3 linked regions of the Mastigocladopsis repens PCC 10914 genome follow. The protein of the gene in region 1 interacts with the protein of each later gene in a pairwise test. Links are inferred from orthologs where the notes say so. Each region holds a gene or a part of one and is shown on either strand. Other genes may lie near its edges.

The links. The genes of interacting proteins can lie anywhere in the genome.
Region 2: the proteins of MAS10914_RS0117460 (region 1) and MAS10914_RS0118935 interact in binary tests that used the Escherichia coli proteins (3 or more experiments, as listed by UniProt). The link is inferred for Mastigocladopsis repens PCC 10914 from one-to-one orthologs.
Region 3: the proteins of MAS10914_RS0117460 (region 1) and MAS10914_RS0121720 interact in binary tests that used the Escherichia coli proteins (3 or more experiments, as listed by UniProt). The link is inferred for Mastigocladopsis repens PCC 10914 from one-to-one orthologs.

Annotation. Positions count from the first base shown.
Region 1 is NZ_JH992901.1:3,429,563-3,438,303, reverse strand. What follows is about bases 3,158-6,374. They hold MAS10914_RS0117460 (trans-splicing intein-formed DNA polymerase III subunit alpha N-terminal partner DnaE-N), read left to right. Parts: upstream 3,158-3,543; coding sequence 3,544-6,174; downstream 6,175-6,374. Other genes in these bases: MAS10914_RS0117455 (Na/Pi cotransporter family protein), read right to left, coding at 6,248-6,374; MAS10914_RS0117465 (dicarboxylate/amino acid:cation symporter), read right to left, coding at 3,158-3,401. Also shown: MAS10914_RS0117475 (diflavin flavoprotein), read left to right, coding at 1-1,368; more of MAS10914_RS0117465, read right to left, coding at 2,109-3,157; more of MAS10914_RS0117455, read right to left, coding at 6,375-7,465; MAS10914_RS0117450 (dienelactone hydrolase family protein), read left to right, coding at 8,027-8,741. UniProt on the Escherichia coli protein: DNA polymerase III is a complex, multichain enzyme responsible for most of the replicative synthesis in bacteria. This DNA polymerase also exhibits 3' to 5' exonuclease activity. The alpha chain is the DNA polymerase catalytic subunit.
Region 2 is NZ_JH992901.1:3,744,873-3,751,332, reverse strand. Bases 572-3,525 are described here. They hold MAS10914_RS0118935 (DNA polymerase III subunit gamma/tau), read left to right. Parts: upstream 572-1,047; coding sequence 1,048-3,003; downstream 3,004-3,525. Other genes in these bases: MAS10914_RS0118930 (glycosyltransferase), read right to left, coding at 3,048-3,525; MAS10914_RS0118940 (hypothetical protein), read right to left, coding at 572-719. In the rest of the region: more of MAS10914_RS0118940, read right to left, coding at 36-571; more of MAS10914_RS0118930, read right to left, coding at 3,526-4,457; MAS10914_RS0118925 (radical SAM protein), read right to left, coding at 4,411-5,385; type IV pilus biogenesis protein EbsA, read left to right, coding at 5,585-5,959; MAS10914_RS0118915 (phosphotransacetylase family protein), read left to right, coding at 6,261-6,460. UniProt on the Escherichia coli protein: Part of the beta sliding clamp loading complex, which hydrolyzes ATP to load the beta clamp onto primed DNA to form the DNA replication pre-initiation complex.
Region 3 is NZ_JH992901.1:4,438,177-4,444,512, reverse strand. The notes cover bases 572-3,401. They hold MAS10914_RS0121720 (pyridoxal phosphate-dependent aminotransferase), read left to right. Parts: upstream 572-1,315; coding sequence 1,316-2,488; downstream 2,489-3,401. Other genes in these bases: nblS (two-component system sensor histidine kinase NblS), read right to left, coding at 2,622-3,401; MAS10914_RS0121725 (zinc ribbon domain-containing protein), read left to right, coding at 690-1,058; MAS10914_RS34520 (hypothetical protein), read left to right, coding at 572-648. Also shown: MAS10914_RS0121730 (hypothetical protein), read left to right, coding at 1-376; more of MAS10914_RS34520, read left to right, coding at 433-571; more of nblS, read right to left, coding at 3,402-4,535; purD (phosphoribosylamine--glycine ligase), read right to left, coding at 4,802-6,073. UniProt on the Escherichia coli protein: Shows aminotransferase activity with methionine and histidine as substrates, and to a lesser extent also with phenylalanine.

The DNA.
Region 1 (8,741 bases):
GCCAATTTGCGTGCAACTTTCCCCAACCACAAATTGAACATTATGGTGATGCGAGGGAAAGAAACTCTGGATTTAGGTAAGGGTCATGTGTTGCGATGCATCCCCATTCCCAGTCCACGTTGGCCCGCAGGTCTTTGTACCTACGACCAGCAAACCCAGATATTGTACAGCAATAAGTTATTCGGTGCTCACGTCTGTGGCGAAGAGGTTTTTGATGAAGACTGGGATGTTTTAAAGGAAGACCAGCGCTACTACTTCGATTGCTTAATGGCTCCCCATGCCACTCACCTACAAGCAGCGCTGGAGAAAATATCAGAACTGCAAGTAAGAATGTATGGTAATCTTCACGGTCCAGTAGTACGATACGGTTTGGTGGAACTTACTCAAGCTTATCAGCAATGGAGCCGTTCTCAAACCGAGCGCGAGATCACCGTTGCCCTACTTTACGCCTCAGCTTATGGAAATACAGCAACTCTGGCGCAGGCGATCGCTCTTGGTTTAACCAAAGGAGGAGTCGCTGTAGAATCTATCAACTGCGAATTTGCTCAACCTGAAGAAATCAAAGCAGCTGTAGAAAAAGCTGATGGCTTTATCATCGGTTCTCCCACCATTGGTGGTAATGCGCCGACTCCGATTCACACTGCTTTGGGTATTGTCTTATCGATTAGTGACAACAGCAAACTCGCTGGGGTCTTTGGTTCCTACGGATGGAGTGGCGAAGCTTTTGACTTAATTGAAGGCAAACTCCGGGATGCGGGATATCGGTTTGGGTTTGACAGTATGAAAGTGAAGTTTAAACCCTCAGATGTCCTTCTCAAGCAGTGTGAAGAAACGGGTACAGACTTTGCTCAAACCCTAAGAAAAGCTAAAAAACTGCGTTTGGCTCAACCAGCAGCGACCCCTGTTGAACAAGCTGTCGGTCGGATTGTCGGCTCAGTTTGCGTCGTGACAGCAAAGCTTGGAGAAGTCTCTACTGGAATGATGGGGTCTTGGATTTCTCAAGCCACGTTTAACCCACCCGGTCTTACCGTTGCTATTGCCAAAGACCGGGCGATTGATACCCTGATGTATCCAGGCGGTAAGTTTGTTTTAAATATTCTGCCTGAAGGCAACCAACAGGAATACATGAAACACTTCCGCAAATCTTTTGCCCCAGGAGAAGAGAGATTTGCAGGTTTTCCTACAGATGTTGCGGATAACGGCTGCATCGTCCTGACTGACTCTTCAGCATATCTTGAATGTTCTGTCAACAAACGCATGGAATGTGGAGACCACTGGGTTGTATATGCAACTGTTGACAATGGTAAATTATTAAAACCCGATGCTGTTACAGCCATTCACCATCGCAAAACAGGCAATCATTATTAAGCTTTGACACTGCGTAAAGTACCGCTCTTGAGTCAGCTAATCGTCATTCATTTTTCCAGGATGATTCGCTTGTAGTAAGGGCTTCAGCCCTAGCTCTATGCAACTTGAAGGCTCATTAGCTTAGCTTCCTGTTTAGCTGAATGATACACCAGATGTGAACTGACAAAAACCCTAATTCCACTGTTGATTCCCTCTCTCCCAGGTTGGCAGAGGGGGTTTATGTGCGGCTAGACCTATGTTGATTTAACGCAATACAGTTTGGTTAACGGTAGCCGTCACCCTAAAGGATACGGAGTTTACGGGCACACGCACAAAGCCTGCACAGGGTTGGTTTGTATAGCCACAGGCTATACAAACCGTATTGTGATTTAACGGATTTTTTATAACTACCTAGCGACATAATTTTTGAAATTTTCCGCATTTGCCACAAGGACACTCGAATATATATTGTGTAAGCTTTAACTTAGGACTCAGTGCTTGTTACATTTTATACTACAGAAGCACTGGATCAACCGTTCTATAGTATTGTCCTCCTTGTATGACTCAAGAAAACAGCAAAATTAAATTTCCTTTTTGGCAGTATCTGAACCAACCAGTCTTCGGTCACAACACAAAGCTGATCTTAAGCCCCCGTCGCTTTGCGCTTCTACATAGAGTGAAACTTTTAGAACGGTGCTGGGCTAAAGAATGTGACGCAAAAGGACCACAACAGAATTAGATAGGAAAGTCATAACTATTGATTAAGCCTCGTCAACAGAACGGGGCTTTTTGCCATCTAGTAGGGCACTCACAGTCATATCTCCCATAACATTGATCACAGTGCGGCAGCGATCCAAAAACCAATCCACTGTGATCAACAAAGCAATATACTGTGTGGGCAAGCCAACGGAAGTGAACACCAATGTCATCGTCACCAACCCAGCTTCTGGGATACCTGCTGCACCTACCGACGCAAAAATCGACGTGAGAATAACAACAAACTGCTGCCCGAGATTCAGATTTTGCCCAAGCACCTGGGAGATAAACAGCGCAGACATCGCCTCATAAAGCGCAGTGCCATCATTATTGAAATTTGCGCCAACTAATGCCCCCAAAGAAGCAGAGGTTTCCCGTACGCCAATTTTGTGCTGTAAAGCCTCAAAGGTAACGGGCATCGTCGCTACTGAGGAATCGGTGGAAAAAGCTGTTAAAAAGGCATCAGTACCGCCACGCAGGAAGTTTTGTGGTTTCACCCAAGAACCAAATTTCACCCTAGTCAGGTAGTAGCAAGCTTGCAACGCCAACGCCACTACCACCGCTACAACGAACGCGCCTAGAGATTTAAACGGCTCAAAGCCCTTTTCAGCAACAACTTTAGCAACAATTCCAAAAACTGCTAATGGCACAAGAGCAATCACCCAATGGAGGATACGGATGATAGCTTCAAACAAAACGCCAATGACCTGCTCAATCGGCTGGTATGTTGTTTGACCTTGGGCAACTTGCTCAGATTTTATCGCACGCAGGACGATGCCGAAGCAAAGAGCAATAACGATAAGCTGAATGACATTGTTATTAACCAAAGGCTCAAGTACAGCTTTTGGCACAGCGTCTTTGAGTAGTCCCCAGGGATCGAAACTTTTAGGAGCTGTTTGCTCACCTATTGGAGATGCCAAATTTCCCCACGTACCGGGACGCATGACGTTTGCCACCAAAAGTCCAATCACAATAGCTACTGTCGTGTTAGTAAACAGCAGCACTGCTAAACGCCGCCCGGCTCTACCAGGGATGTGAGTTGTCATGAAGGTATGTAACACTGCCATCAAAATCAGCGGCGTCGCAAGGGCGCGGAGAGCCTTTAGCACTAATTCAGCAGGAATTGCTAAAGTCTCTATAAAGGTTTTATTTGCCTCACTAGGGTTTCCTGCACCCAATGCAACGCCCAATGCGACTGCCAGAATGAGCGCGATGACAATTTGCAAAGTGAGTGGAATTCTTTGCCACCAAGGACGAGGTTTTGTTTGAGGCTTATCGATGCTGTCTGTTTCGTTCATGCAGGACGCTCAGTTAGCGATGCGATTATTAAAGCATCACTTTGGACATTAAAGATTCCGGATAAGGCGATTATCACGCTCAAGTACAAACTGCGCTACTCTGGTAAACGCCTCTGTTTTTGACTGCTAGTTGGAAACGCATATGTCCTTTGTCCCTTTACACATTCATAGTGACTACAGTCTACTTGATGGAGCCAGTCAGTTGCCAGAGTTGGTGGATCGTGCCATCGAACTGGGCATCAAAGCAATAGCTCTCACAGATCATGGTGTGATGTACGGTGCGATTGAGCTCATCAAAATCTGTCGCAATAAAAATATCAAGCCAATTATCGGCAATGAAATGTATATCATCAACGGCGATATCACAAAACAAGAACGCCGTCCCCGCTATCATCAAGTTGTTTTAGCTAAAAATACAAAAGGATACAAAAATTTAGTCAAACTCACCACAATTTCTAACCTACAAGGTGTACAGGGTAAAGGAATTTTTTCCCGTCCTTGTATCAATAAAGAATTCTTAAAACAATACCATGAAGGCTTGATAGTGACGAGTGCTTGTTTGGGTGGGGAAGTCCCCCAAGCAATTCTCAGCGGTAAATTAGAGGCTGCACGTAAAGTTGCCCGGTGGTATAAAGAAGTTTTTGGTGATGATTATTATTTAGAAATTCAAGACCACGGCTCCCAAGAAGACCGGATTGTGAATGTAGAAATTGTGAAAATTGCACGGGAGCTAGATATTAAAATTGTAGCTACTAACGATTCCCATTTTATTTCTTGTTACGACGTAGAAGCACATGATGCTTTGCTGTGCATTCAGACTGGCAAATTAATTTCTGAAGATAAGCGAATGCGTTACAGCGGCACAGAATATCTCAAATCTGCTGAAGAGATGAAGGGGCTATTTCGTGACCATTTGCCAGAGGATGTCATTGAAGAAGCAGTGACAACTACAGTTGAAGTTGCAGAGAAAGTCGAGTCATACCAAATTCTGGATACGCCTCGCCTTCCCAATTATCCCATCCCATCGGGTCACACTGCTGACACTTACGTTGAAGAAGTTGCTTGGCAAGGACTCTTACAAAAATTACATCGCAAATCTATAAATGAAGTTGACACAGTCTATAAAGAAAGGCTGGAATATGAACTTACAATGATTCAGAAGATGGGGTTTTCCACATACTTTTTAGTGGTGTGGGACTACATCAAATTTGCGAGAGATAATAATATTCCTGTTGGTCCTGGTCGTGGTTCAGCAGCGGGATCATTGGTTGCTTATACCATGGGAATTACTAACATTGACCCCGTGCATCATGGACTGCTCTTTGAAAGATTTCTTAACCCAGATCGGAAATCCATGCCTGATATTGATACGGATTTCTGTATCGAAAAACGGGATGAAGTCATTGATTATGTGACAGAAAAATACGGGAAAGAAAGAGTAGCCCAAATCATTACCTTTAACCGCCTAACATCTAAAGCAGTTTTAAAAGATGTTGCCAGAGTGTTAAATATTCCCTATGGGGAATCAGACAAAATGGCAAAGCTTATTCCCGTTTCGCGGGGAAAACCCACCAAACTCAAGGTGATGATTTCTGATGAAACACCAGCACCAGAGTTTAAAGAGAAATATGATAATGACCCAAGAGTCCGTCATTGGGTTGACATGGCAATCCGCATTGAGGGAACGAACAAAACCTTTGGTGTACATGCCGCCGGTGTGGTAATTTCTTCTGAACCATTAGATGAAATTGTACCGCTCCAAAAAAATAATGACGGTTCTGTGATTACCCAGTATTTTATGGAAGACTTGGAATTACTGGGGTTGTTGAAAATGGATTTTCTGGGTCTCAAGAACCTGACAATGATTCAGAAAACCATTGATTTGATTGAGAAGAATAAAGGATTTAGAATTGACCCATACGAAATAACTAGTCAAGAAAGAAAAGCTCAGAGGATATTAGCTAAAGGCGAATTTCCAACTTTACCAAAAGATGTTAAGAAGACTTACGAACTTTTAGAAGCGGGTGAATTAGAAGGGATATTTCAATTAGAATCTTCTGGAATGCGGCAAATAGTCCGCGATTTAAAACCTTCCAACATAGAAGATATTTCATCAATTTTGGCACTGTATCGACCAGGACCACTGGATGCAGGACTCATTCCTAAGTTTATTAACCGTAAGCATGGTCGAGAGAAGATTGACTATGAAACCCAAGTTCTAGAACCTATATTGAATGAAACATATGGAATTATGGTCTATCAAGAGCAAATTATGAAAATTGCTCAAGATATGGCTGGATATTCTCTAGGACAAGCGGATTTGCTGCGCCGTGCAATGGGGAAAAAGAAAGTCGATGAGATGAAAAAGCAGCGGGAAAAATTTGTAGATGGCGCGGCAAAAAATGGAGTAAAAAAACAAATTGCTGAAGAATTATTCGAGCAAATGTTAAAGTTTGCCGAATATTGCTTAAGCTATGACACGGAAGTGTTAACCGTAGAATATGGCTTTTTGCCGATTGGGGAAATTGTGGAAAAGAGTATTGAATGCTCTGTGTACACAGTTGATAGTAACGGGAATGTATACACACAACCAATTGCCCAATGGCATAATCGAGGTCAGCAAGAAGTCTTTGAATATTGCTTAGAAGATGGTTCAATTATTCGGGCAACAAAAGACCATAAATTTATGACGATTCATGGGCAAATGTTGCCAATTGATGAGATATTTGAAAGGGGATTGGAGTTAATGAAAATTCAGGGTTTGCCGGAATAGAATTTTCTGATAAAGCCTTACAGCCATAATATTTTGCACCCCAAGGCTTATGGACTCGCCTGCCAGACTATCCCTAACCCACAGAATTGGCTTCAGCTTGACTTTCACGGTTTTTTCCATCAGGAATCAGCCGTTCCAGCAAACGGGCGATCGATGGAATAAACCAGATGACCGTCAGCACACCCAGCAGATTAAATAATAACTGTGCATTAGCAATTTCACGGGCAACATTATCTCCCGCCCCCGCCAAGCTAGAAACCCACTGGGCAAGTCCTGCTAATTGAGCAGCAAATAAAATCCCCACACCGGCGCAAACAACATTGAAAATCAAATGAAAAATGCCCGTCCGCACGGCTGGGCGTTCGCGTCCTATCGTAGACACGAGTGTATCAGCGCAGGTACCAACTTCAGCACCCAGTACCAAAGCAACCCCTGCGGGTAATGAAACCAATCCTTGACTAGCTAGAGTGACGACAATGGCAACGGTAGCGGAGGAAGATTGGATCAAGATTGTAAACAGCGCCCCGACTAAAGCACCCAACAGCGTGTTTTCCCCCAAGCTTTCCATCCAATTAATAAATGGCTCATAGTCTTTGAACGGTTCCATTGCGTCTTCAATTGTGTCAAGGCCAAAAAACAGCAAGCCTAGCCCCAGCGTAATTAAACCGATGTTTTTCCAGCGGTCTGTCTTACCTAAAAAAGTTAACAACAAGCCAATAAACATTGCGATCGGCGCATACTCGTTAATCTTAAAAGCAACGACTTGAGCGCCGATAGTTGTGCCAATATTGGAACCTAGAACCACGCCGAGAGATTCCACAAAACTTAGCAATCCAGCACTCACCATCGCAATCACGATGATGATTGTCACACTCGACGAATCTAGTACTGTTGTCGCTACCGTACCAGTCAGTACTCCGGCAAAGCGATTCGTAGTGAACTTACTAATGATTTCTTTGGCGCGATCGCCTGCCAACGCTTCCATACCCTCTGCCATCCGGGTGACGCCATACAAAAACAGTACCAGACCCGCCAGCGCACCCGTAGTTATTTTAAAAATATCCAGCTTGCCTTCTTTTTCCCCTTCATTCCCAGCGCTTCCTGCTTCGCCACTCTTGCCCTTTTCTTCCCCTCCAGACGTTGCAGGTTTTTGAGCCTCATTATTGTTTTGCTGTTGAGCTTCTTGAGCATTGACAGTGATTTCTAAAGATGATGTGTTAAAAAAATGCCAATCATTTTCTACTAGAGAAGGACCAATAACCAAAGCTAAAACCACAATACTCAAGCTCAAAAATTTGAGTATTTTTATTTTGAAATTGTTTGAAAATAACACGATACTCCTCCTTGCAAAATTCTTAGAATTATGTTAATTATAATTTTCTGCTTATGATAGGCTAATAACGAGCAATACCAAACATAAATATGCTGGCTTCTACACAAAATTATTTAGAAAAATATTTTAAAATCCTAATTTTGTCATGTGCAGTCTTTTGCGTTACATAAAACTGACGAAAGCTTTTTTCTAAATAGTAGACACTAAAATTTTTGTATTTTTCAAGCCTTATTTACTTACACCCAAAGAGGGAGATTTATAGCTTCATTAGATAATTGACTAAAATTTAAAATCTGCTTAAACAATAGTTAATTTTTTATTAAACTTAAAATAATTTGTTTTTTGCAAGGTTTCTGGTGGAAATCATATCAATTCACCCTTGTGACGCGACAAAAACATTCTCATTTTTGTAAAAATATGTTAGACTCGCAACTTACTTGCTTTTCCAAGAGATTATCTCTTGGAAACAACGTTTCACTTGCTCTAAACTTCCTTTTGAAGGGGAAATTATTTGCATTTATGAAATCACTTTTTTCTGTTCTGATCACTCCTGTAGTTGTATTGTTAACATCAACACACGCGCTAGCAGCTATTCAAACTAAAGTCGTTGAATATAAACAAGGGAATACAGTTTTAGAAGGCTATCTGGCGTATGACGACGCTATACAGGGTAAACGTCCAGGTGTTTTAGTAGTTCACGAATGGAACGGGTTACAGGATTATGCCAAAAAACGTACTGAGCAATTAGCCAAACTAGGGTATGTCGCCTTTGCGGCTGATATCTATGGCAAAGGAATTAGACCGAAAAATCCAAAAGAGTCAGGAGCACAAGCGACAATTTATCGCAAAGATAGACAGTTGATGAGAGCGCGTGCTAATGCTGGACTGGAAGTCTTACGGAAAAATCAGCTCACTGATGCCAAACGCATTGCTGCTATTGGTTACTGCTTTGGTGGCGGTACAGTATTGGAATTAGCCCGCAGTGGTGCCAATATTGCGGGTGTCGTCAGTTTTCACGGAAATCTCGATACCCCAAACCCTAACGATGCCAAAAATATCAAAGCAAACGTCTTAGTGTTGCATGGTGCTAATGATCCCTTGGTTCCTCAGCAACAAGTCAAAGGTTTTCAAAAAGAAATGCAACAGGCAAATGTGGACTGGCAATTAATCTCTTACCCTGGTGCAGTTCATGCCTTCACAAATCCAGAAACAGGCAATGATCCTTCTAAGGGAG
Region 2 (6,460 bases), 320 kb from region 1 along the record:
ATATATGTGAGTTTCGTCAGAGGTCAGGTATTTACTTATGCTTCTGCTTGATTTGTGCTTGATTGATGATCTGTATGGAATTGATTAAGCAATGCTTGGATGATTATTTGTGGATCGTCTGTCTCAATTCCCAGTTGCTGGGAAATCTGGTTGCGTAAGTTCTCATCTTGCTGCAAAAGCTCAAACAACTGCTCTAAGGTAACGGTTTGGTATTCTCCTTCTGGGAGGTTTTCTACTTCCACGACTTCCACTTGCTCGTCGAAAGTTTGTGCGGTTGCAGGGGTTTGTTTGACAGTATCTGGTCCCTCATACTCCCATATTGGTTCGCCGCTTGTGCGCGTTAACAACTGCATCCCAATATCATAGGCGACGTTTCCAACTTCTCCAATGTCCAATTCACCTAGTTGTACCATTCGGGAGGCCAATTCATTATTGAGTGTAGGTGATGCTAGCAATCTTTCGCCAAACCGCTGCAACCACTCTACCCAACGTTCTGTTGAGACGCGATGTTCAATATTATCCAGCCACTTTTGCGCCCATGCTTGCCCTCGTGCCTGATACACGCCTTCTAATAGTTCTGTAAACAAAACTTCCAGATCTGTATCGCTCAGGGGTGGAGGCGGTTGTTTTTGAACATGTGCCCTGGTTGCTTGAGTCTGATTTGAGCCAAACAAGCGTTGAAAAAACCTTCGGAGCCATTGAATTATCCGCTTGAGCATCTCCCGCACCCGTAAGTGTTGGTGTTCACCATAAGATTGTAGCCATGTCTAACGAAAAGCTGCTACGCGTCTACTTACTGCACTCCCAAGCGCCACTAAGAATTAAAGAAAATCTACAGACGCGCAATTTTCCCTCACCTGTAGAACATACAATTTTTCTACATTAGCGAAATATCTATAAATCATACTCTATTGTCAATGGTATATTTGTACTAAGAAAAGTGAATTTCTAGATGTTTGAAGTTACCTTATACGTTTAGAATTGTCTAATCCCAAATTGCTCTGGGTGCTAGTTATTAACCCTCAAAGGCATTGACATTTGCCCTCTATGTCTTACGAACCCCTGCACCACAAGTATCGCCCAAAGAGTTTTGCTGAACTCGTGGGGCAAGAGGCGATCGCTACCACCCTCACCAATGCTATCCGGGCTGCCAAAATCGCCCCTGCCTACTTGTTCACAGGTCCTAGGGGTACGGGCAAAACCTCCAGCGCTCGCATTTTGGCAAAATCGCTTAATTGTCTTAAAAATGACAAACCCACACCTCAACCCTGCGGCGTGTGTGATGTTTGTCAGGGAATCACTAAGGGCTATTCTTTAGATGTTATTGAAATTGACGCGGCAAGTAACACTGGTGTCGATAATATCCGTGAGCTTATAGAAAGGGCGCAATTTGCTCCCGTACAGTGTCGGTATAAGGTTTACGTGGTTGATGAGTGCCATATGCTCAGTACAGCAGCGTTTAATGCGCTACTAAAGACCCTCGAAGAACCACCGAAACACGTTGTCTTTGTACTAGCGACAACCGACCCGCAACGAGTCTTGCCAACTATCATTTCTCGATGTCAACGCTTCGACTTCCGCAGAATAGATTTAGAGGCGATGGTAAAGCATTTGAGTCATATCGCCTACAAAGAAAATATTAATATTACCCTCGAAGCCATAACCATGGTAGCCCAACTCGCTCAGGGAGGATTGCGGGATGCAGAAAGTCTGCTTGACCAGTTAAGTTTATTGTCAGCAGAAGTCACACCAGACAGAGTTTGGGATTTAGTTGGTTCGGTCAGCGAACGCGATTTGCTCTTACTGTTGAATGCGATCGCCTCTAACAACCCTGAAAATGTTCTAGACTATACCCGTAAAATCCTAGATCGCGGTCGGGAACCTCTGATTATTCTCCAGAATCTCGCTGGCTTCTACCGGGATTTACTCATTGCTAAAACTGCACCCAGCCGCAACGATTTGGTTGCTTGCACTCCCCAAACTTGGGAAGCGCTGATTGATTTTGCCCAAGAGTTTGACATGAGTACAATTTTGGCGGGACAGCAACACTTACGAACCGCCGAAGTGCAACTGAAAAACACCACACAACCGCGTCTGTGGTTAGAAGTCACATTGCTAGGATTGTTACCCTCAGCCAGTATTTCTGTTCAGCAAAATGGCAAAGGCGCAATTCCACCAAAGATTTCACCATCTGTAAGAACTGAACAAAGGACAGCGACAAGCCGCGAAACACCACCATCAGAAAATAATCTAAAACCTGTCAAAGAAGTCACAAGCCAACAAACACCTACAGTATCCCCCACTCCCCCTACCTCCACTCCCCCAGAACCACCTCCTAAAGTAGAAGCAGCATCCTCAGTATCCCAAACAGAGGAAATGACTGAGGTCACACAATATGAATTAACCCAGGTTTGGCAGCAAGTGCTTGCCAATCTCCAGCCAATCTCAAGACGAGAGCTACTGCGCCAAATGTGTCATCTTATAGAATTTGATGGCGTTGTCGCTCGTGTTGCTATTAAACAAGCATGGTATAAACAAGTACAATCAGACCAGTCTAAAATAGTAGCAGCGTTTAAAGAAACTTTCAAATGTGATATTAAGATAAACCTGGAATTAGCAACCTCATCAACTTCTATCCCACCTCAAACTTCTCCGCACAAGAAGCCCACGACTCCTTCTACTACTCCTTCTAGTTACGAACCGCCTCCTGCGCCTTCTCCTGAAATTCCCACACCCAAAACACCGACCACAAAAACTTCAAATACAACGAATGGTGCTGTGGTCTCAACTTCAGACACGGCAAATCGCAGTACTACACCATCCACACCTCAACCTCCAGCTAGTAACGCTCATTGGGCAGTTGATGAAGTTGAAGCCGCAGCGCAACGTTTGGCACAATTCTTTGATGGAGAAATCATCCGATTTACAGACGATGCAGAAAGACTTGACTCTACAACCACATCGGAGTGGGTAGAAGATTCAGAAGCTGATGATGAATTTTAAACAAGAATGAAGATAGAAGAGAGAAAAATCTTCATCTTCATTCTTCATTCTTTACCTTGATGTACTGTTTTCACCCATTTCAACCGCTTTGGTCGTATTGACATCCGAGCGGTGGTGCTACTCATGACCACCATCCAGTGGAGCATATATAAATTGCCACGCAAGGTCTGGAGCAGCAGCAGAAGATAGGTAGACAGTTGGAATTCCTGTTTTTGACGTATCCGACGCAGACCACTAAACATCCCCGCCATTGACATTGTCACCGTTAAGCCAGAAACTGGACTTAAAATTGGTGGACGATGTCGTGCGATCGCCATCACTAAATCTGGCACCGCCGCTGTGGGTAGGATGTACATGATCAGGGTAAACAGGAATAAATCCCAGGTTTTGCGCGTACCCATGCGGTTTTTGAGAATCAGATCCCAGTAATCTAAATACCTCTGATATCCGCCTTCTGCCCAACGGTTACGCTGATGCCAGAGGGCAATGGCATTTGTCACGCCTTCTTCTTCGACCGCTGGGTTAAATACGCACTCAATATCCCAGTTATCTAAATGCAGGCGAAACGTCAGATCCAAATCATCGGTAATGGTTTCTTCATTCCAGCCATCGCAACGCAAAAGCGCTTGTCGCCGGACAAATTGACCATTACCCCGCAACTCGCCAATACCACCAATGACAGTCCGTCGATGCTGCATAAATGTATCAAATGCCATTTCTGCCGCTTGACCTTTTGTCCAGAAATTTTCTTTGGCGTTGGCGATCGCCTTTCGCACCTGCACCGCGCCCACGTTTTCCCGTTGAAACAACGGTATGACACGTAGTAGCAAGTCTGGTGGCACCTGGGCATCAGCATCAAACACCGCTAAAATTTCCCCTTTTGTCAGCGGTAGCACCTGATTCAACGCTCCGGATTTTCCTCCGCCAGCGTCTGGCTTTCGCCGCAGTACCTTCAGATTCTCGTATTCCTGCGCCAGTTCTGCCAGCAACTGGGGCGTCCTGTCGGTGCTGTTATCATCAATCACCCAAACTTCGTACTGTTCATCTGGGTATTCCAAACTACAAAGGCTCTTGACTAATCTGCCAATGACCGCCTCTTCATTTTTAGCTGCCACCAACACGGATACAGATGGCAAATCTCCCTGTACTTGTTCCGGGTAACGTTTTGGTCGGGCAAACACCAACACTAAGGCGTGAAATCCTAGGATGGTCGTCAGTCCCAGTACAAACAATGTACCCCACGAAACTAAATGCAGGGCGATCGTACCACTCCAGACCATTGTCAAAACGAGAGCGGCTTTGCGTCTACGACCTTGAAACCGGGATGGAAGAGTCATTGAGTGGGGTGTCTCCTCCTCTAACTCCTCTTCTGACGTGGATAGGTCACAAAAGAGGGAGTTGAGCGGATCAAGCTCGTTGTAAGAATCGTTTTCGGGCCAGGAATTCGCTGGCATAGGTTACGTAATTCAACCACCAGTATTTGTCTACACCCATAAAGAAGCTGGGTAACAAGTAACACCAAACAGTACAACCTTCACATACTTTGAGCTTACCTTGAGATTGGCGGTATTGTTCTACCTCCTCAGACTCGCGATATAGCTCGTAAAGTCGCCCATTAATGGGAATTCCCGTTTGGGCGAAGTGGTAGCAAGGTAGCAGCAGTTCGTCATTAGGAGAAATAGCAATGACAGCATCCACCGCTTTACAACGGGGATTTTTAGTATCATTGCCCCCAGCCTCAATAAAAGCCAGTGCAGCCCTATTGTACCCGACATTGTTATATTTCTTCCCAGTTGCTTCGATTGCCGCTACCATTTCCGGGGTGGGATTCTTATTCGAGTTGTAGTGTTCGTGTGCTGTAAAGGCGGGATTCAACCAAACCCGAACACCAAGTTTTTTACCTAATTCTCCAACTTCTTCAAGGCGATGATAATTCTGAGCGGTAACGGTGTGGTTGAGTACGGGGTATTCTCCTAAAGACTTTGCAATTTCAACCGACTCCACCAAAGTGTCAAAAATTTTGACTCCTCGAGACTGATCATGAGTTTCTGCATCCCCACCATCCAGGGAGAAATTCAAATAGTCTACTAATCCCTGAATTTCCCTAGCTTTCTTCGGATACAAAATTGTGTTCGTTGTGATACTGGTTTGAAAACCCTGACGTTTCGCCTCTGTATAAATCTGATTGACATCAGGACGTAGAAGTGGTTCACCACCTGTGAAGTCCACATACTTGACTCCCAAGCGGCGTAAATCCTTCAAATTATTTTTGATTGTTTCAAAATCAGCTTCCTTTCCCGGTTCTAATGTCCAGATGTTACAAAAATGACATCTGGCATTACAGCGGTAGGTCAAGTAATAGTTTGCAACCAGTGGAGCCATAGCCTAAAACCACTCAAATGTTCCTTAGGACATCTTTAAACGGAGTTAACAAAGAGTCAACCAGTTAAGAGTTAAGAGTCACAAATGAGTCTTTGCATCTGCCTTTGACCAATGTGTAAACAGACATTTTTTTGGGAATACTATTGACAACACCCCTAAAGGTGTCCGGTTGTCAACTTACTTGAGGAAGATTTAAAGTATGTCTTTCGAGCAACTCCAACCCGCCACTCAACAACAAGCAAGCGTCTACTTGCCTTACATTCAAGGTAGTAAGCGCAATTTCTTACCCTATGCGATTAGTCTCTATCAAAAGGGCGTTTTGGAGGGACACCGCAAGATAGAAAGCAGTGATAATATTCCCTTTGTTGCAACTTGGAATGTTGCAACTCTACCCTCAGACTTAACTCGTTGCCGAATGCAGTTTGATGGCAACGCGGAATTGAGCTATGAACTGATGATGGCAAGCTTCGAGTTTATTATTTATTTAATTGAACTTATAGAAAATTATAAGCGTTCCCGCGTCACCGATTTTTCCCAAACGTTTTACCGCAAGATGCTGCGTATCGAGGATTAAATTAGACACTGTGGCAACATAACTCCATAATTGTCGTTTTGCCTGTGCTACCAATAAAAAAAGGCTTTTTTTTGAACAGTCAACACTTGTTGTAAGTTGAGCAATTATTTCTATAGTCAACTTGGTTTACAACTTCAATGGCAAAGTTCGACCTAAAATTAATAAAACCTAGCCCAGTTGTAAAAAGCGGTCAGCAATTAGCTATCAGCTGACCCTGTAAGAAACCTCCTTACAGGGGTCTACAACTAAAATCAAGCTAGCTGCTCAAAGCTAACTGAATTTTGAAATTAGGAGTGCAGGTGTGCCAAAATTTGCTAAATATTTGTTAATTGGATCTACGGAAGCTTACTGCGGTAAATCTGCAACAGTCCTGGGTTTGTCTTATCAACTACAGCACAAAGGACTGGATATTGCCTATGGCAAACCGCTAGGTACATCTTTGAGTGAATCTAGTGGATGCGTGGTTGAGGAAGATGTCCAATTCATTGCTCATAGCCTCAA
Region 3 (6,336 bases), 1.0 Mb from region 1 along the record:
CTTAAGTACGGAAGAACGGCGCAGGTTATTTAAAATGGGCGACAAAAGTTTAGCCTTTGTCAACAATAGCCTCACCGCTGCTCAGTCCAACCCCGACATCTTACCAGCTAGTTTTAACCTTGAGGAATTTGTACGGGATTATCAATTAGCCGCTACACTCACCGAACTTTTGATTGCACTGCGGCAACTAAGCGAACAGGTAGATGATACCTTATTAGCAGTGGGGAGTGAAGCCATGAGCAGTAGTTTGACGGTTTATGGCTACGTGAAAACCGCTGCTAAAAAGACTCCTGGTTTAAAAAGGCTTGCTGAACAATTAGGCGATCGCTTTAAAGCAATCAAAAGCAAATCTGTTAAAGCTGCTTCTGGTTCTTAAAATTTGCCAAACGAGGTGTTTTTTGTCGTCCACGAGTCCCAAACACTCATGGACGAGTGTTGAGGACTCGTGGACGAGTGTTGAGGACTCATGGACGAGTGTTGAGGACTCGTGGACGAGTGTTGAGGACTCGTGAACGAGTGTTTGGGACTCGTGAACGAGTGTTGAGGACTCGTGGACGAGTGTTTGGGACTCGTGGACGAGTGTTTGGGACTCGTGAACGAGTGTTTGGAACTCGTGAACGAGTGTTTTATCCCCATCCTTCTAAGTAAATAGCTAAAATCAAAATGTTTGCTTATTTAAAGCTACGCTAGTGGACACTGCTACTTGCCCTCGCTGTCATCTACCTCTAAATTCCCAAGCTGTCACCTGTCCTCATTGTGGCATGCAGTTGAAAGCTTACGGACACCCTGGGATACCCCTACACCGCGCAACCGAGAAGGAGTATCTCTGCAACACCTGCACTTACCACGCTGACGATACTTGCAATTTTCCCCAACGTCCTTTTGCTAAGGAATGCATTCTCTACCAAAATCTTGAAGAGAGTAAACAAGAGTTGCAGCAGCATTACGCCAGCAGCTTTGGTGCAACAGTAAGAAGCTGGATGAGACGCAATCAGGCTTTGGTTTTGCTGTTGGTTTTATTATTTGTATGTTTGATGATTGCTTTGTCTACAACTTAACCGAAAATCGGAGGGCGCAAGATGTTGCAGCCGCCCAAGTCGTCCGAAATCAAAGGTGTGCAACCGTAGGATAGTTGGTTGTAGGGGCACAGCATGCTGTGCCCCTACCATATGGTTTGTAGTTTATGCTTTTGAAAGCGCTCATAAGTGCATGAGTCAAAGAAAACTTAATCTATTACATATTATTAACAATTAAGCGGAGGAGTCTTTACTCGCAAAACGATTATTCTAATACTTTAAGTTTCACAGGAGAATAAATGTATCCATCTGCTAAGCGATTACATGATTTTCGCACCTCTTTGATTCGTGAAATGACAAGACTTGCAATCAAGCATAAAGCCATCAACATGGCTCAAGGATTGCCTGATTTTCTCCCCCCTCCTGAACTGACTCGGGCTGCGTGCCAGGCAATTGAAGAAGGGCATAACCAATACACAAACACTTGGGGAATTCCAGAACTTCGCCAAGCAATCTCAAGTAATCTCCAAAACTTGTACGATTTATACTATGACCCAGAGGAGCAAATTACCGTTACTTGCGGCGTCTCGGAAGGGATTGTTTTGGCGATGCTTAGCTTAGTTAATCCAGGTGATGAGGTTATTGTTATAGAACCATTTCATGATAATTATCTCCCCGCCATTAATTTCGCACAAGCTAAACCAGTTTTTGTCAGGTTAGAACCGCCCTTTTTCCAACTCGATCCAGAAAGTCTACGAGCTGCCTTTTCACATAAAACCAAGGCGATCATTATCAATACACCTCATAATCCTACTGGACGTGTTTTTACAAGGGAAGAATTAAACTATATAGCCAGTCTTTGCCGAGAATTTAACGTTGTCGCTATTACGGATGAAATTTACGATCGCATTACCTTCGACGAACACCAACACATTCCTCTAGCAACCCTTGATGGAATGTTTGAGCAAACTATAACTATTAGTGGTATGAGTAAAACTTTCTCCGTAACCGGATGGCGGCTTGGCTATGTTTGTGCTCCTTCTAATTTAAGTGCAGCCATTCGGACACTACATGACTTTACAACAATTTGTGCGCCAGCTCCCTTCCAGTACGCTGCAGTAGCTGCATTGGGATTGCCAGAGTCGTTCTTCAAGACTCAAAAAGAAGCATACACTATCCGACGAGATCGGATACTCAAAATTCTCGAAAAATATCAATTTATCATACAGCCACCTCAAGGCGCTTATTACTTAATAACTGATTTTAGCCAATTGGACTTTCATGGAGATGATGAGAAATTTGCCAAATACCTAGTTGAGGAAGTCGGAATAGCCGTTGTACCAGGTTCTAGTTTTTACTCCACACCGGAAGTTGGGCGAAATACAGTCCGCTGGTCCTTCGCAAAAAAAATGGAGACCTTTGATGCAGTCGAACAAAGGTTGCAAACTCTCAAGAAATACTCGTTAAAATGACCAAATAATTAGTAATTGGTCATTTGATTTGTGTGAAGTGCCTGGGCTTCGCGCATAAATCTATTGGCTCAGATTCCCGACTTCTTAAAGTCGGGAATCTTGTTGTTCTTGCTATATTACGTTCAAAAGGTGGTTATTTCTGAACATGAGACGCTTCTTCATCAAATACCACTAAGTCAAACCAAAAAGTTGTGCCAACGCCAACTTCACTCACCAGATGGACTTTACTGTGATGCTTATCTATGATACTCCTGACAATAGATAGCCCTAAACCAGTGCCTTCTAGAGTATGAACTCGGTTTTCTACTCGGAAAAAGCGGTCAAAAATGGCTTCTTGGTCTTCTAGGGCAATGCCTATACCAGTGTCGGAAATTTCTATCCGGACTTTAGGTGCTTGAGTATGAGAGTTGGGCTTTGGTTCGAGTTGATAGGCACGTAGGGCAACTTTCCCACCCGCCTTGGTGAACTTAAGCCCATTACCAACCAAATTAGCCAATACTTGCAGTAACAAATCATAGTGACCAACAACAAGGGGCAAATTCGGGCTAACTTCTTGAATGAGTTCAATGCCTTTGTCCCTAGCATTGAGTTGATAAGTACGCAGTGTCTGCTCGATCGCTTGCGCCAAATCCACCCCGTGTAAGTGATAGCTGCGACCAGATTCCAGCTTTGACAAATCTAAAACATCGTTGACTAAACGGGCTAGTCTATCGGTTTCATGATTGACAGTGACCAAAAACTCCTTTCTTTGTTCAACACCTAAGTCTTCGCCGTAGTCGTGCAAAGTCTCAATGAAGGACTTGATATTAAATAGGGGCGTTCGCAGTTCGTGGGAGACATTACTGATAAATTGACTTTTTGCGTCGTTTAGTTCTACCTCACGGGTGATATCTTGGACAGTGATAGCAATACCTTTGACATTGTCCCTTTGCTGGTCAAGAACTGTTGTTAGGAGAATGCGGATAGTGCGCTTAATAGGTTGGGTGAGCGCTATACGGAATTCAGCACTTTCGCACTCCCCCGCTGCCATTTCATACAAGGGACGAGCGATTTCCATTTGCACTGGTGAAGGCAAATTATGCAAAACGTTTTCGCCTACCACCTCAGCCCCTTCCCAGCCAAAAATTCTCTTTGCCGTGGGGTTGACTAAAATGACCTGCATATGGTTATCAATAAGGACAGCTCCGTCAGCAATAGTAGAAACTAACGTTTCTAGCTTGGCTTTTTCCGCCGTCAGTTCCTCAATATTCTGTTCTTCATAACGCTCTAAGCGCTCTGCCATCTCATTAAAATTGAGAATTAACTCCCCAAGTTCGCCTCCTAGTGGTAAGCCAATTCGCTGCTTGAAATTCCCCGCAGCAATTTCTTTTACCCCCACCAGCAATTCTTTAATTGGCTTGGTAATTGTCAAAGCGTTAATCACCCCTCCCAAAATCACCATGACCCAAATTGAGATAAAAACGGCAATGGTGACATCGCGGGTAAAATTTGTCGAGATTACAGCAGCCGGGTTGGGGTTAATGCCAATTGCCAACACACCTAAGTGTTTACCATCTGCAGTGATTGGAACAAATACATCGGTGACTTCCCCATCTGGCGATCGATGCTGTCGCACCATTGGCTTTTCTGTATCAGCAGCGTAATTATCTGGCAGTTCTATCCGCCGTTCAATGGTCAGGGAAGTTTCCACCTCTGGTTCCCAAAAGGGAATCCCAAAATAGATTTTCCCTGTTTCATCAGCATAAAGCATATAACGCACGCTAGAGGTGCTGCTGTAGAAGCGTTGGGAAAACTGTGCTACCTCGGTGAGATTCTGGTCAGCAATCAGCGGAGCAACGTTAGCTGCAAGCAGCAGCCCGAGGTCACGTCCAAAGCGAGTATCATTCAGACGTGCATCCTGCTGAATTGTATTCACCGCCCAGAAGGTCAAACCACTCATCACCAGAGATACTACCAAAGTGGCGGCTGCTAGAAGTTTGGTCTGGAGAGTAAACTCCGACCACCAATTTACAATTGCTTCTCTGATTGTTTTTAAAAGAGCTAGCATCTTAAAAAGTTATTATGGTGCTGACAATGAGGGTAAGAGGAAAATGTATACTTTACCTATATCTAATATCTATCAGGGGTTGAGTTATTAGAGCGGGGATAGTTCTGTATTCCTCTCAATTAAGGATTGAAACCACCCCAACAACTAAAAATTAACAGCTTCTTTGACAAACAAGTCAGGAGAAGCGGGGAACAAGAGCACACGGGGAGGGGAGGAAAGAACCAAAACCTCCACACCTCCACACCTCTACACCTCCACTCCCCCTCTTACCTGACTCGATAACCAATGTCTCGTCGGTAATACATCCCTTCAAAGTCAATAGATTTGATCCCAGCGTACGCTTGGGCAAACGCTTGGTCAAAATTTTCTCCTACTGCGGTAACATTTAACACGCGACCACCATCTGTGACCAGTTGTTCTTGGCTCAACTTGGTACCAGCGTGAAATACAGTTGTTCCTAGTGCCTCTGCCTGCTCAATACCAGTAATCACCTTGCCTTTCTCGTAAACTTCAGGATAACCACCAGAAGCAGCAACGACTGTAACAGCTGCCCCTTGTTTCCAAGCAATGGGTGGCATTTGAGCCAAACGCTGCTCAACACAAGCCAGAATTAGCTCTTCTAAAGGTGTTTCCAACAGTGGTAACACCACTTGTGTTTCCGGATCGCCAAAGCGACAGTTAAATTCCAAAACTTTAAAGTCACCTTTAGGGGTAATCATCAACCCAGCGTAAAGCACACCTCGGTAGTCAATGCCTTTAGCCCTCAGTGCGGCGATCGCTTTTTCCAAAACTTCTTTTTGAATTTCTGCCATCAACTCTGGCGTAGCAATGGGCGCTGGGGCATAGGCTCCCATACCACCCGTATTTTCTCCCGTATCGCCCTCACCAATCCGCTTATGGTCTTGAGCGCTCAGCAACGGGCGAATTGTTAACCCATCAGTCAACGCTAAAACAGAAACCTCTTGCCCAATCAAACATTCTTCAATAACAACAAATTTCCCAGCACTGCCAAATTGCCCACCAAACATGGCATCAATCGCCGAAAGTGCCTGTTCCACCGTTTCAGCGACGATAACACCTTTACCAGCCGCCAAACCATCGGCTTTGACAACAATAGGTACACCCTGTGCTTTCACATAATATTTGGCTGCTGCTGCCTCCGTAAATACCGCAGCCCGTGCCGTGGGAATTCCTGCTTCCTGCATTAAAGCTTTTGCCCAAGCCTTACTTGCCTCAATCTGCGCGCCTGCTCTGGTTGGACCAAAAACCATCAGACCTTTTGAATTCAGATAGTCTGTTATACCTTTTGCCAATGGTACTTCTGGTCCCACAACTATCAGAGAAATGCCCTGATGCAGGGCAAATTGGCTAATCCCCTCAAAGTCATCTACTGTTAAAGACAGGTTTTGGCAGCGTTCTAGACTTGCTGTACCTCCATTCCCCGGCGCACAGAAAACTTGCTCAATTTGCTTTGATTGCAACAGTTTCCAAGCTAGGGCGTGTTCGCGCCCTCCATTGCCTACAACTAAAACTTTCACTGATATCCTCTTGGCTTTCTTGCAAGCGAGAATGCCTCATGGCTACTCGCCGTACAATTTTTCACCAATTCTGATGATTGTGCAAGTCCCTTACACCCATATACCCCTTTCTTCCCCCTGACACCCCTAATTGTTGACTCTTGAGAATGCAAGTATTCTTTGCAAAATTCATACAGCACTTTGCATTTAAATGGAGTACACCCCTCTCTAACCCTCCCCTTCGCAAGGGGAGGGTGCGCGACAGGGCGGGTGGGGTATCTCTG